One region of the Bacillus rugosus genome, then DNA from elsewhere that is predicted to be linked to it. Evidence: a T-box and tRNA genes for the amino acid it is inferred to sense, from the RefSeq annotation. Region 1 holds a T-box; the other holds one or more tRNA genes.
The links. The T-box of region 1 lies ahead of tyrS (tyrosine--tRNA ligase). A T-box ahead of a tRNA ligase gene usually reads a tRNA of that ligase, here a tRNA-Tyr.

Region 1 (7,360 bases):
CGGCTTACGCTCGGCCCAGCGATGACGATTTCTCCTTTTTCTCCATCAGGAAGCGGCTGTCCCTGTTCATCCATAATGAAAATGTTCATATCAGGCTTGGCGAAGCCCACTGGAAGCGATTCGCTGCGGCTGATGACGTCATCCGTAATTTCAACGGATGTGACAGCCACTGTCGCTTCAGTCGGACCGTACGTATTAAAGATTCTTGCTTTCGGAAAACGCTCAAGCAGCGCTTTTGCAACAGAAACCGGAAGAACCTCTCCGCAAAACATAAATGTGTCCGCTTCAGGCAGCAGCTCCTGTGAAAAACCGGGGTCCATCAGGCACATCTGCACAAAGGAAGGTGTTGATGTCCATACATTCAGTCCGGACTTTTTCAGCTCTTCGAATAAGATTTTCGGCTTATTCACAGCATCCTTTGTCACGCAGTGCAAAGTCCCGCCTGATTGAAGGCACGGATAAAGATCCATGACAGATAAATCAAATGAAAACGGCGCTTGGTTTAAAAATGTTTTTCCTCCGTTGACTGGAAAGTCTGCACAAATCCAGTCTGTAAAGCTCTGAAGATTCGCAGCGGAAATCTGCACGCCTTTCGGATTTCCCGTGCTTCCGGAAGTGTAAATGATATAAAATGTCTCGTGATCCTTGACCCATTGTTCTTGGCTGACAGAGCCGCCTTCGTTTTCCAGCAGTTCTTCTGCTGAAACCGTCTGAATCTGGTAGCTGTCTGCATCAATTGAAAGCCCGGCAGTATGGATCAGCAATTCTGCTCCAGAGCTTTCGATAATTTTCGCAATCCGCTCGGACGGAATGGACAGATCAACCGGAATATAAGGATGTCCCGCTTTGACGCTTCCTAAGAAGGAAACGATCATGTGCGGCTCCATATGGCCGTACACAAGGATCGGAGATTTCTTTTCCCCGCCGGAAATCCGTTTTTGAATCGCGGCAGCCGCGCGGTCAGACTGCTCCCATAATTCCTGATAGGTGAGCGACTGGCCTTGAGAGCGGAAGGCATCGGTTTGCGGATAAGATTCCGCATGTGTTTGAATAGCATGTAAAAGTTTCATCATTATTCTCTCTCCAATTAGAAATCGTTATAAATATATGAACCGGTATTCGCGGTGTGAAAACCATACATAAAAAACAAAACAAGCAGTATCATCAAATAAAATCCTGTATGACATGTCCACTTGACAGCGGGCTTTTCATACAGCTGTTTCATTAATTGCAGCATATCAAAAATTCCCTTCCCGTTTTTTCGACAATCACATGAGTATTTGACGATCAGATGCTCAAAAAGTTTCATTTTTCCCCTAATCTCCCTCAGATTAATATATCGGCGGCTTCTTTTGAAAATGAATCTTTATACCTGCAAGAGCTTGGGCTGATTCATAATAGGGAAAGACCAATGGAGTCAAAAGATCTTTCTTAACTTTTAAAAAGCGTAATGCACTTAAAAAAATTTTTCTGTACCTGTTCGTTCAGACAAAAGCAGAAACCTAATGAAATCGGGGCAGAAAGCGTATAATAAGAAAGAAAACGCCTTCTTCCGGTATCTTGTGAAATGGGGGAGAAGTCATTATGATAGATAAGGAAGCAAAAAGGAGTTTTTATCAAGCTGCCGGCTGAAAAAAAGTAAGCCTTTTAATAGAAAGGAAGAGGAAGATGAACCAAACAAATAAGGGTGAGGGTCAGACAGCGCCGGAAAAAGAAAGCATGGGGCAGATCCTTTGGCAGTTAACCCGTCCTCATACGTTAACCGCATCGTTTGTGCCTGTGCTGCTGGGAACGGTTTTGGCGATGTTTTATGTGAAGGTTGATCTGCTGCTGTTTCTGGCTATGCTGTTTTCTTGCTTATGGATCCAGATCGCGACGAACTTATTTAATGAATACTACGATTTTAAACGAGGGTTAGATACAGCAGAATCAGTAGGAATCGGAGGAGCGATTGTACGCCACGGAATGAAGCCTATAACGATTTTGCAATTAGCCCTTGCATCATACGGCATTGCCATTTTGCTCGGTGTCTATATTTGCGCAAGCAGCAGCTGGTGGCTGGCTCTGATCGGCCTCGTCGGCATGGCGATCGGGTACCTGTATACAGGCGGGCCGCTGCCGATTGCGTACACGCCGTTCGGTGAGTTATTCTCAGGCATTTGCATGGGTTCGGTGTTTGTGCTGATTTCGTTTTTTATTCAGACAGATATGATCAACACGCAAAGCATTCTGATTTCGATCCCGATTGCGATTCTTGTCGGTGCGATTAACCTGTCGAACAACATTCGCGATATTGAAGAGGACAAAAAAGGCGGACGCAAAACATTGGCGATTTTGATGGGGCATAAAGGAGCTGTTACTCTCCTGGCTGCGTCGTTTGCTGTCGCTTATATTTGGGTTGTCGGCTTGGTCATTACCGGTGCCGCAAGCCCGTGGCTGTTTGTCGTCTTTTTGAGCGTGCCTAAGCCGGTTCAGGCAGTGAAGGGCTTCGTCCAAAAAGAATTGCCGATGAATATGATTGTCGCAATGAAGTCAACAGCCCAAACAAATACATTTTTCGGATTCCTGCTCTCGATCGGATTATTGATCAGCTACTTCCGGTAAAAAGAAAGACCGCTTGTTTCGTGCGGTCTTTTTTTGTTACATTCGACCGCATTTTGTAAAAAAATTCATAAAACCATGCTGCAAGCAGGCACGTCTAGTACATGGACAGCGGATAAAGATCCGTTAAAGGAGATGACGAAAATGGATTTATCTGTAACACATATGGACGATTTAAAAACAGTAATGGAAGATTGGAAAAATGAATTATTAGTTTATAAATTTGCGCTTGATGCCTTGGATACAAAGTTCTCAATTATCAGCCAGGAATATAACCTCATTCACGGACACAATCCGATTGAACATACGAAATCCCGTGTCAAAAGCTTTGAAAGCATCGTGAATAAGTTAATGAGAAAGGGCTGCGAGATTACGACGAAGGAAATGAAGGAGCACATCAACGATATCGCCGGTGTGCGTATCATTTGTTCCTTTATTTCTGATATTTACAATGTTGTTAACGTGTTAAAGCAGCATGAAGATTTGAGAATCGTAAAGGTGAAGGATTATATCCAGACGCCAAAACCGAACGGCTACCGAAGCCTGCATTTAATCATTGAGATGCCTGTGAATTTAACGAACCGTGTGGAATACGTCAAAGCAGAAATTCAAATCCGAACGATTGCGATGGATTTCTGGGCGAGCCTTGAACATAAAATTTACTATAAATTGAACAATGACGTTCCTAAGCAATTAACAGATGAGCTGAAGGAAGCTGCGGAGATCGCCCATTATTTAGATGAGAAAATGCTGGGTATTAAGAAAGAAGTGGATTAGAAAAGACGGCAGCAAAGTGCCGTCTTCTTTATTTGATATCTTCATAAATGTCGGAGGCTTTGGCCTTCATTTGTTTTTTAATGGCTTTTTGTTTCTTCTCTTTTTTCACAGCCTGATAGACAGCGGCTGTCACAAGATCGCCGGCTTGCTGAAGGCGTTCTTTGCTGATATGTTCAATCGAGTCTTCAGGGGTGTGGTACCACGGCTCAACTTCTTCGGTTTCAGGGTCTCCCCAAATAAAGTTGGCGGAATCAATGCCAGCTTCGTGGAACGGCACATGATCAGATGATCCTCCCTGTGTGAGAGACAAGCTGTCAAATCCAATTTTTTCAGCCGCCGTATGGCTGGATTCCCAAACAACGTTAGATTGGCCGTCCAATGTGTTGACATACAGCTCAGACGCTTTTTCCCAGCTTGTGCCTACCATGTCTAAGTTGAAGTTTACTTTGCTTCGTTTCAACTCTTTTTCCGATAGATGATCTACATAGTGGGAGGAGCCGAGCAGGCCAAGCTCTTCAGCGCCAAAAGCGATAAAGCGGATTTCTTTATCAGATGGAACGCTTTTTAAGACGCGCGCCATTTCCAGCATGACAGAGGTTCCTGAGCCGTTGTCATTTGCCCCGGGGGAAAAAGGAACACTGTCGTAATGGGCCGTCACGTAGACGATCTCTGGATCTTTGATGTTCTTTGGTTTTTTGATCCCGATGATGTTCTGGGAAGTTTGGTTTGTGAATGCTTTTAGTTTTAAGGTTGCTTCTTTTTGCTGGGTAAGGGTTTCACCGTCTTCTTGCTTAATTCCGACAACAGGAATGCTGACTTTATTTCCCGACAGGTTTGGCGTCACAGGTACTAGGCTTTCTTTGTTGTTATAAATGATGACAGCCTTGGCTCCGGCAGCTTCGGCGTTTTTAGCTTTCTCGTAAAATGTAAGGTCTCCTCTGGAAATCAAGACGATTTTGCCCTTGGCGTCAGCGGTAAAGTCCTCTGGATAGCCCAAGCCGGCATTGTAAAGCGGAGCCGTCAGCCCTTGTCCTTCAGTCGGAGCCGAGCCGGATGCCGCCCGGAGAAGAATATCGCGTCCTTCTGAAGACAGCGTTCCCTCAAGCCGGTCAGGGATTCCAAAACGTTGAACCTTCACATCAAGCTTTAATTTTCTCAAGGATGAAGCGATTAACAGGGCACTCTTTTTTTCAGCGGCAGTTCCGGCTATTCTGGGGCCAATTGTTTCACTAAGCTGAGAAATGGTTGAGTACGCACGCTTTGCGTGAAATGGGAGCTCCCGCTCGTTATCTAATATTTGAACAGCGCGGGCGGCAGGGGTGACACTCTGTGCCGGCATGAGAATCGTACCGGCAGTTAAAACGGCCATTGTCATGACAGTTAAAAGTTTTTTCATCAAAAAGAAACCTCCCCTAATGTATGGATGGGGAATATTTCGGGATGCTAAGGGAATTTCCTGCAAAAAGGAGAGCGTTTTTGAAAAGACAGTGCTTAATACCTGTAAAAAAACGCTTATGAATGAAGGGTCATAAGCGTTTTGGGATATCAATCTATTGGAGTTTTAAAAACTTGCGTTTGCCGACTTGGATGATCATATTCTCTTTTATCTCCGCATTGGCGTGAATATCTGTTATTTTCTCTCCGTCAATTCGGACACCGCCGTTTTGAAGCATGCGGCGTGCCTCGCTCTTCGAAGAGAGGAGCTCTAATGTGACGAGCAGATCGACAATCGATAATGTTTTCTCGCCTTCCCATTGGACAGCCGGAATATCATCAGGCAGGCTGTTTTCCTGAAAGACTGTTTTAAACGAGTGTTCGGCAGCTTCAGCCGCTTCGGCTCCGTGATACATTCGGACGATTGTTTTGGCTAAAAGCATTTTGGCATCCCGCGGATGAACAGCGCCGGTTTCTAGGTCTTTCACGAGCTGTTTTTTCTCCTCAAGCTCTAAGTCCGTTGCCAATTGGATGTACTTTTTCATCAGGCTGTCGGGCAGTGACATCGTTTTTCCGTACATGTCATTTGGATGTTCATCAATGCCGATGTAGTTATTTTTTGACTTCGACATTTTTTCAACCCCGTCTAAGCCTTCCAAGAGCGGCATAAGGATGACGACTTGTTTTTCTTTGTTGTATCGTTCTTGGAAATGCCGCCCCATCAGCACATTGAAATGCTGGTCTGTCCCGCCTAATTCAATATCGCTTTCGAGAACGACGGAATCGTATCCCTGCATCAACGGGTAAAAGAATTCATGAAGCGAGATCGGTTTTTGCATGGCTATTCGTTCTTCAAAATCGTCGCGTTCCATCAGGCGGGCTACCGTTATTTTGCCTGCCAATTCAATGACATCTTCCAGATTCAATGTTTTCAGCCATTTCGAGTTGTAGTGAAGCTCGATTTTTTCTGGATCCAGAACTTTCCCGAATTGCTCAAAGTATGTTTTGGCGTTGTGCTGAACTTCTTCATCAGTCAGCTGCTTTCTGGCTGCCGATTTTCCGGTCGGATCACCGATTTTTCCTGTGAAATCCCCTATTAACAGCTGGACAATGTGGCCGTTTTCTTGAAATTGGCGAAGCTTGTTTAACACAACTGTATGGCCCAAATGTACATCCGGTGCAGATGGATCTAATCCGAGCTTAATTTTAAGCGGTGTGCCTGTGAAAACGGATTTGACGAGCTTGGCCTTTAATTCCTCCGGCGGTATGACCTCATGGGCGCCAGTCATGTATAGCTGAAGCTGTCTTTCGACTTCTTTTTGCTGTGCTGCTGTGAGCTGCTCAAATGTTTTCATGATTCTTCCTCCTTTTTTAGAAACACAAAAAAGAGCCCATCCCGAAAAGGGACGTGGCTCAATGCACGCGGTACCACCCTGGTTGAAGACATCGTCTTCCGCTCATTCGAATAACGGTTTCCCGTTCTTTGCTACTAAGGTTCACAAAGAAAGCTCGGGGAGGTAATTCACGGTTGCCTGTGCGCCGGCTCGCACCTTCCGCCGGCTCTCTGAAACAGGGAGACAAAACGCTACTGGATTCCCGTCAAAGCTTATGTTGTATGAAGATTGTCAGCTACCTTTCTAAGCAGCTCTGTCAATGTTTTCTGTTCGTCCTTCGTCATACCCGCAATGAGCTCTGTTTCCCCTTTGTGAAACTCCGGGTAGAGCTCTTCGATCGCTTGTTTTCCGGAATCGGTGATGGAGACAAACACGAGCCGTCGATCTCTTGTGTCGATGCTTTTGCTGCAAAAATTCTTTCTTTCGAGCGTTTTGATCACGTTGCTTGCTGTAGCTGTTGAAATGCCTGACAGCTCAGCAATTTTTCTCGTTTCGAGCGCCCCCCATACCCATAGATCATAAAGGATGGAGAAAGCGGTCCAAGAAAGGCTATAGGAAGAAAGAACCTCAGTCTCCATTTTGACACGGAGCTTTTGCGCAGACCGATACAGGTTCGTCGCAATCGATATGGCTTCCAGGTTGAGTGACTCAACGGGCATTTGTTTAAGCTTAGAAAGTGTGTCATGTTCTTCTTTCCGAAGCTGCTGATGTTGATAGGAACGTTCCATTTTTTAGGCCTGCCTTAAATTATCAGAATCATTAGCTATGAAATGAATTGTAACAGAGACCTATTTGAACTTCAAGCCTATATATCGGTTGAATAAAAAAGGCCCCCACAACACCAAAATAAACAAAAACTCGCAAACGGGGTGCAATCTTGCAAAAATATGTTCAATCCGTCTATAAACATGATCCATTTCACCTTTTTTCAGCAGAGCATGTGGTAACGTTAACGATCATCGCTCTTTTGGCCATTCTGTTGTTTCTGTTCCGCGAGGCGGTCAAGCGGCCTAAGGTCAGCCGGTTTTTGCGTTATTTGTTTGTGTTTCTGTTGCTTGGTTCGCAAATCGGTTATCAAATATGGATGATCGCCACGGGCAGGTGGTCGGTGCGCACTTCATTGCCTCTCCAGCTTAGTGACCTGTCGGTGTATT
Region 2 (7,360 bases), 490 kb from region 1:
TTCATTGCTTCTACCACGTAACGGTCACCGACAGCCGTCTGCACGCTTTTGATGCCTTCCTTTTCAAGCGCCTTATAGAAGCCGAGGTTGCTCATCACGGTTGAAACCACTGTGTCATCCTTTAAACGGCCCTCTGATTTCAGGTGTTTTGAGCATATGTACATGATTTGGTCGCCGTCAACGATATTTCCTTTTTCATCAACAGCAATCAGGCGGTCGCCGTCACCGTCGAACGCAAGGCCGAGATCGGCGTTTTTCTCTTTGACAAACGCGCTGAGTGCTTCAGGATGAGTTGATCCGACGCCATCATTAATGTTTAATCCGTTCGGGGAAGTTCCCATTGTTGAAACATCTGCATCTAAATCAGCAAACAGGTGTGTCGCCAAGGACGACGTTGCACCATTTGCGCAGTCAAGTGCTACATGAATGCCTGTGAAATCTTCATCAGCAGTCTGTTTTAAGAATTGCAGATATTTTTGTCCGCCTTCAAAATAGTCGTTTACAAGCCCGAGATCAGCTCCGACCGGTCTTGGCAGCTTATCCTCCGGTTCTTCCATCAGGCGCTCAATTTCAGCCTCCTGTTCGTCAGAAAGCTTAAATCCGTCTCCCCCGAAAAACTTGATGCCGTTATCCTGCACTGGGTTGTGAGAAGCAGAAATCATGACGCCTGCCTCTGCATCCATCGCTTTTGTTAAATAAGATACACCAGGTGTAGAAATGACACCCAGACGCATGACTTCTGCGCCAATAGATAAAAGTCCGGCGACAAGGGCTCCCTCCAGCATATGGCCGGAGATCCGTGTATCGCGGCCTATCAGCACTTTCGGACGTTGTTTGTCTTTTGTCAGCACATATCCGCCGAAACGTCCGACTTTGAAGGCCAGCTCAGGTGTAAGCTCACTATTGGCGACACCTCTTACACCGTCTGTTCCAAAATACTTGCCCATTTTATAATCGCTCCTTTTTTATTCTGATGAGGATTGTGAATCCGCTGTGGATTCATCCTCATCCTGATCTTGGTTTTGATCTTTATTTTCGTCTTGTTTTTGATCATTGCTGTTTTTATCAGTATTCGTTGTATCTTCTTGCTGATTGTTCTTTTGATCAGTTTGCTTATCTGTGTCATCCTGGTTCCTTGATGTATTGCTGCTGTTGTCATTAGTTGATGTATTGCCTTTTTTAGACGTCAGCTTGATTTTGGCATTTTTCTGCCCCAAGGACCAGGTTACATTCTGGGGCCCGTTTACTTCAAGCTTCACGCTATGCTCCCCGTCATCTAAATCTGAAACATTCACATACAATTCAATATCTGATTTCTTCAGTTTTTTTATATTGGCGGGAGAGCCTTTAGCCGTCACGTCTATCGCTTGCGATTCAGGATCTAGAAATTCAATGTTTTGCGAGCCGCTCAGCCCTACAGTCTTAATAGAGACATTCTCAAACTTCTGATCCGCTTCACTATCTACCTCTATATGCAAAGTCACCTTTGACGGCGAGATTTTTTTGACGCCGTCAGGAAGCGGAATATCTGCCTCGATATCGGAATCCTTGTTAATTTTGCTTAAATCTAGGCTTACGCCGTCAATAAATTCAAGAGAATCCAATACATCCTGTGAGCCGTAAACCGTTACTTCACTGGGACTGGATTCAATTTTGGCTATGCTGACACCGTCAGGAAGGCTTCCTGTCCGTTCAATTTTAAAGGGCACCTTTTTACTCGGGCTTGTCACCGGAACGGTAATCTTGATGACAGAGGGCTCTACGTCGACAGGAAGCGCGTTTCCGTCTTTATCATAGACAGTCACTTTCGCTTCCTTTTCAATCGTTTCATCTGCGTTTTCCAAATTCACTGAAGCTTTTACAAGAGAAATATTATCAATCACATTTTTAGATCCGGTAATCTGAACATTTTTCGGACTGACAATCGGCTGCTCCGGAGAATAGCCTTTTTTCATCTTGCTTTTATTGTAGTACTCCACTTCTACGGGAAAGCTTTTGGTCGTCCGTTCTTGAATGGTAACTGTCGTAACAGACGGATTGATTGAGATTGTCAGCCCATCCGACACGTTTTTGGCCTTTAGCTCAACCTTATGTGTGCCGGTTTTCAAATTTTCCATATCGGCATATATTTCAAAATTCTTAGTCTGTCTAGCCTTTTTCACGGCGCTTGTCGAGCCTTTTATCGTGACATTAACCGTTTGCGGAACACCTGTCACGACGTAATTTTCATCATCATAATACGCTTTGACCGGAATATCGGTCAGTGTTGCTTCATCAGTTGTTGATGTCGGAAAGAAAGATTCACCAGGTTTTTTTGGAGTCGGTGCTTGATTGCTGTTAACCGCCACATAAAGCAAGAGCGCGAAAAGCAGAGCAATCATTTTCACAGCCCAGCGGTTGTTTAAGAATTTATCCATTTTTCTTGCCCCTCCAATACCAGCGGTTAGAAGAAGTGTCTCTGGTGTTTTTCTTAAACTCGGCTTCAAGCATTTCTTTCAACGCTTCTTCCGTCAGCTCTCTGTGAAGGTCTCCGTTCTTCGCCACACTGACGCCGCCGGTCTCTTCAGACACAATAATTGTCAAACTGTCTGTTACTTCACTGATGCCCACAGCCGCCCTGTGCCGCGTACCCAGTTCTTTTGAGATAAACGGGCTTTCAGAAAGCGGCAGATAACAGGCGGCCGCGGCAATCTCATTATTCTTCATAATCACCGCACCATCATGAAGCGGGGTATTTGGGATAAAAATATTGATCAGCAGCTCAGAGCTGACTTTTGCATTCAATGGTATGCCCGTCTCAATATAATCCCCCATTCCAGTATCCCGCTCAATGGTCAGCAGGGCGCCTATACGGCGTTTCGCCATATAATTGATTGCTTTTGTAATGGCCTCAATTGTTTTCTGCTGCGCTTCCTCTACAGGTGTGCCGCTCCTAGAAAAAAAGCGGCCGCGGCCAAGCTGTTCAAGCGCTCTTCTCAGCTCTGGCTGGAAAATAATAATAATTGCTAAAAATCCCCATGTTATCGCTTGGTCCATCAGCCATTGAAGCGTGCTGAGGCCCAAATATTGGCTGGCCATACGGACAAGCACGATCACTACAATTCCTTTTAACAGCTGAACCGCTTTCGTGCCGCGTATCACCATAATCAATTTATATATCACATACCAAACAAGGAGAATATCAACGGCATTGCCGAGGTACTGCAAAAAAGGGATATCCTCAAAAGCCATTTCCTCGTCCTCCAAGATTTCAGTCATTTCGTATTTTGTGTTTTACGTGTTACGCATATGTACTTTACATAGCGAGCCCATTATACCACATTTCGATTTGGCAAGTGAAATGTGCCAGCCCGTTCAGCCCATAAAAAAGAGCAAAGCGGCTGAAGCGCTTTACTCTTTCCCTTTCGGATTTAATGCATTGACTACACTTTTCCCCGCAGACTTCATCTTGTACCATGTCCAGTCGAATAATTGATTGATTTCTTCAATCTGACCGGTGACTTGTCCAGCAGAGGCCATATACTTTTCGCCGTTTACGACGGTTACATTCCCGTCTATTTTGCCTTTAATAATCAGCTTGCCGTTTTTGACAGTGACATCACCTTTGACCGTCTCACCTTCTGGCACGGTCACAGTGTGATTATGCACCACAAGATTCGGCTGCTTGGACACGCTGAAATTGTGGTCATTATGCCAGCTGTTAAAAAAACCTCCGCCCATCAAAATGATGAATACCGCAGCAGCTGCGATAACAGGATGGGTTCTGAACCACCTTTTCACAGAAGCTCTTTTCTTCTCCTTAGGCAATTTCGCCATGACATTAGCGGTAAAATCCGCGGGGGCTTCGACATGCGATGTGCTCCGGACGAGCGCTATAGATTTTTCCATCTCATAAAAATGCTTTCTGCATTTCTCGCATGTCTCCAGATGTTCATTTAATACGTGTTCATCTTTTGGAAGGATATCTCCATCAAGATGCATATGCATAAGCTGCACAATTTGTTCAGGACAGCTCATTTCATCACCCCACTTAAAGATCCCTTAATTGTTTTCTAAGAGCCTCTCTGCCCCTGTGAATCCGAGTTTTCACAGTCCCCACAGGAATGTTCAGAATCTCGCCGATTTCAATTAATGAGAGTTCATCAATATACTTTAATACGATAACTGTTCTGTATTTGTCAGGAAGCTTTAAAATTTTCTGCTGAATCGTGTTTGAGAGCTCCAGTGACACAACTGCATCCTCTGGCAATACCCCATCTGCGGCGATTTGGGAATACATGGTCAAGCCTTCCGTACCAGCCACCTCTGCATCGAGGTAATAATCCGGCTTCTTTTTGCGAATGCGGTCAATAGTTAAGTTGGTCGCGATTCGATAAAGCCAAGTTGAAAATTTCCGGTTAATATCAAAACTGTCGATATTAACGTACGCTCTGATGAAAGCCTCCTGTGCTATATCCTCTGCCTCATGCACATTACCAAGCATACGGTAGCAAAGCTGATAAATTTTATCCTTGTAAATATCTACGATGTCCGCAAATGCATCTTGGTCGCCTTTTTTGACTTGTTTAATTCTCTTTTTAATCATCATTTCCATATTTATCTAACCTCTGCCTTCACCGGTCTGTATGTATACGAGCTTCGTTTCAAAAGGTTTCAATTTTTTTATAAAATAAGTTTAACAAATTTTTGGCAGGGTGTAGATGGTAATTCGTGAATAAACTACCTTAACATATTTTTAAAATTATTATACAGACTGAACAGTTAGAAGTTGGAATTATTTTTCAAAAAGAAAAAAGACACCTTTTGGTCAAAGGTGTCTGTGACTGGGCTAGCTGGATTCGAACCAACGCATGACGGAGTCAAAGTCCGTTGCCTTACCGCTTGGCTATAGCCCAATAATGGTGGAGGGGGGCAGATTCGAACTGCCGAACCCTGAGGGAGCGGATTTACAGTCCGCCGCGTTTAGCCACTTCGCTACCCCTCCATATTCATATTAAGAAAAACAGTGCCGGCAAGAGGACTTGAACCCCCAACCTACTGATTACAAGTCAGTTGCTCTACCAATTGAGCTACACCGGCAAGATGGTGGAGGATGACGGGCTCGAACCGCCGACCCTCTGCTTGTAAGGCAGATGCTCTCCCAGCTGAGCTAATCCTCCAAATGGTGACCCGTACGGGATTCGAACCCGTGTTACCGCCGTGAAAGGGCGGTGTCTTAACCGCTTGACCAACGGGCCGTTTGTGTTCTCGTCGAGCTGACAAAAGTTATTATATACAGGTCACCCCCTGTTTGTAAAGAGGAAAATTAAATTTTTTATTTTCAAACTTTTTAACTCCTTTTTTAACTGAAAAAGCCTCCCAACATTAGTCATTTATTTTATGATAGAGACAAACGATGCAAGAGAGGAGAAACCAATATGATCCTAGTCAGTTCTTGCCTTGGAGGCATTGAATGCAGATACAACGGCTCTCACGCCGCATCAGAGAAAATCAGAAAACTTGTCGGTGAAAATAAAGCAGTTATGGCTTGCCCTGAGCTTCTTGGCGGCTTCTCAACTCCTCGTGAACCTGCAGAAATTATCGGAGGCACCGGCGAGGATGTTCTCAATGGAACCGCGAAAATCATGACAGCTTCAGGAGAAGATGTAACAGAATTATATATGGAAGGTGCCGCTAAGACATTAGCTTATGCAAAAGAAATCAATGCCTCTGCCATCATATTAAAAGAAAACAGTCCATCGTGCGGAAGCGGTTTTATCTATAACGGCACATTCTCTGGCGCAAAAATCACCGGCAGCGGAGTGACCGCCGCACTGTTAGAGCAAGCAGGCTACCGCGTCATTTCAGAAAACCAGCTAGACGACATATTGTAAGGAGGCCGCCACATGACTCTAGACATTTCTTTATCCTTCTATAAGCCTGAACACTTGCCGGAGCTTCAATCATTCACGCTTAACAACGATGACAAACGCTTTACCTCTCTCCCCAAAGAGGTGCTGACTCAGGCCCTGAGCATACGGGACCGGTATCCGGTTATCATCTTAAAAGACGATCTCCCAGTCGGTTTTTTCATTTTACATACATCAAAAGAAACGCTGGCACCCTATTCTAACAATCCATTTGCTTTACTGCTCAGTTCCCTGTCATTAAACGCTGTGCATCACGGAAAAGGCTATGCAAAAAAAGCAATGCTTCAGCTTCCCTCTTTTGTGAGCGGTTATTTTCCATGGTGCGATGAAATCATTTTGGCCGTCAATCATCTGAACACACGCGCAAAGCGCCTTTATATGAAAAGCGGGTTCCTTGATAAAGGCAGGAGAAGAATCGGACCGCTCGGAGAACAGCTGATCCTTCATTATTTCTTATAGCCTGAAGTGAAATAAAATTTCAAAAATGCAAAAACATAGTTGAAATATCATGACAGAAATGAATATACTGAATATTAAGATACATTATTCTAAACAGGGGGCATCCTCATGTCAGAACCATTAAACCTTCACCGTCTTACAACGGAATCACGCAATAGCCAAACAGCTGAAATCCATAAAGCAAATACACTCGACATCCTCAAAATGATCAACAACGAAGATTTAAAAGTCGCAGCCGCCGTTCAGCAGGTTCTCCCCGATATTAAAACAGCTGTAGACTGCGCGTATGACTCATTTCAAAATGGAGGCCGGCTCATATACACAGGCGCTGGCACAAGCGGCAGACTCGGTGTCATGGATGCTGTTGAATGTCCTCCCACCTACAGCGTAAGCCCAGATCAGGTCATCGGAATTATGGCTGGAGGTCCCAAAGCATTTTTACAGGCAGCAGAGGGCATTGAAGACAGTGAAGAAGCAGGAGCCGAAGATTTAAAAAACATACAACTCACTTCATACGACACCGTCATTGCCATCGCAGCAAGCGGCCGTACACCTTATGCAGCGGGCGCCCTAACATACGCCCGCAAAGTCGGAGCACACACTGTCGCCCTTACCTGTAATGAGCATTCGGCCATCAGCAAGGATGCGGATCACAGCATTGAGGTTGTCGTCGGACCTGAGGCTATTACAGGATCAACACGTATGAAAGCCGCAACTGCTCATAAAATGATTCTAAACATGATATCTACCGCTGTAATGGTCAAAATCGGCAAGGTTTACGAAAACTTGATGGTAGACGTCAACATCAGCAACAAAAAACTAAAAGAACGCGCCATCAGCATCATCCAAAGCCTTACAAACGCTTCATACGACACAGCCAGACACACTCTAGAACAAGCCAATCATCACGTCAAAACAGCAATCGTCATGCTCAAAACTAGCACAGATCAGGAACAAGCTAAAACATTGCTTGATCAAACAAACGGTTTTAT

Region 2: it has a tRNA-Tyr gene. The T-box ahead of tyrS (tyrosine--tRNA ligase) is inferred to sense a tRNA for this amino acid. The anticodon was not compared.

What each region holds. Positions count from the first base shown of each region.
Region 1 is NZ_CP096590.1:3,851,085-3,858,444, reverse strand. Features, by position in the region: gene dltA (D-alanine--poly(phosphoribitol) ligase subunit DltA) at 1-1,070, opposite strand, end outside; gene M0696_RS19550 (teichoic acid D-Ala incorporation-associated protein DltX) at 1,088-1,237, opposite strand; partial or broken gene M0696_RS19545 (hypothetical protein) at 1,373-1,506, shown strand; gene M0696_RS19540 (1,4-dihydroxy-2-naphthoate polyprenyltransferase) at 1,669-2,604, shown strand; gene ywaC (GTP pyrophosphokinase YwaC) at 2,746-3,378, shown strand; gene M0696_RS19530 (M28 family metallopeptidase) at 3,407-4,774, opposite strand; gene tyrS (tyrosine--tRNA ligase) at 4,929-6,170, opposite strand; T-box leader at 6,212-6,424, opposite strand; gene ywaE (tyrZ transcriptional regulator YwaE) at 6,419-6,934, opposite strand; gene M0696_RS19515 (YwaF family protein) at 7,084-7,360, shown strand, end outside.
Region 2 is NZ_CP096590.1:196,098-203,457, reverse strand. Features, by position in the region: gene glmM (phosphoglucosamine mutase) at 1-947, opposite strand, end outside; gene cdaR (CdaA regulatory protein CdaR) at 966-2,417, opposite strand; gene cdaA (diadenylate cyclase CdaA) at 2,410-3,231, opposite strand; gene rsiW (anti-sigma-W factor RsiW) at 3,391-4,017, opposite strand; gene sigW (RNA polymerase sigma factor SigW) at 4,031-4,594, opposite strand; tRNA gene M0696_RS01125 (tRNA-Gln) at 4,824-4,895, opposite strand; tRNA gene M0696_RS01120 (tRNA-Tyr) at 4,900-4,984, opposite strand; tRNA gene M0696_RS01115 (tRNA-Thr) at 5,007-5,079, opposite strand; tRNA gene M0696_RS01110 (tRNA-Val) at 5,084-5,159, opposite strand; tRNA gene M0696_RS01105 (tRNA-Glu) at 5,163-5,237, opposite strand; gene M0696_RS01100 (2-thiouracil desulfurase family protein) at 5,418-5,873, shown strand; gene M0696_RS01095 (GNAT family N-acetyltransferase) at 5,886-6,368, shown strand; gene murQ (N-acetylmuramic acid 6-phosphate etherase) at 6,477-7,360, shown strand, end outside.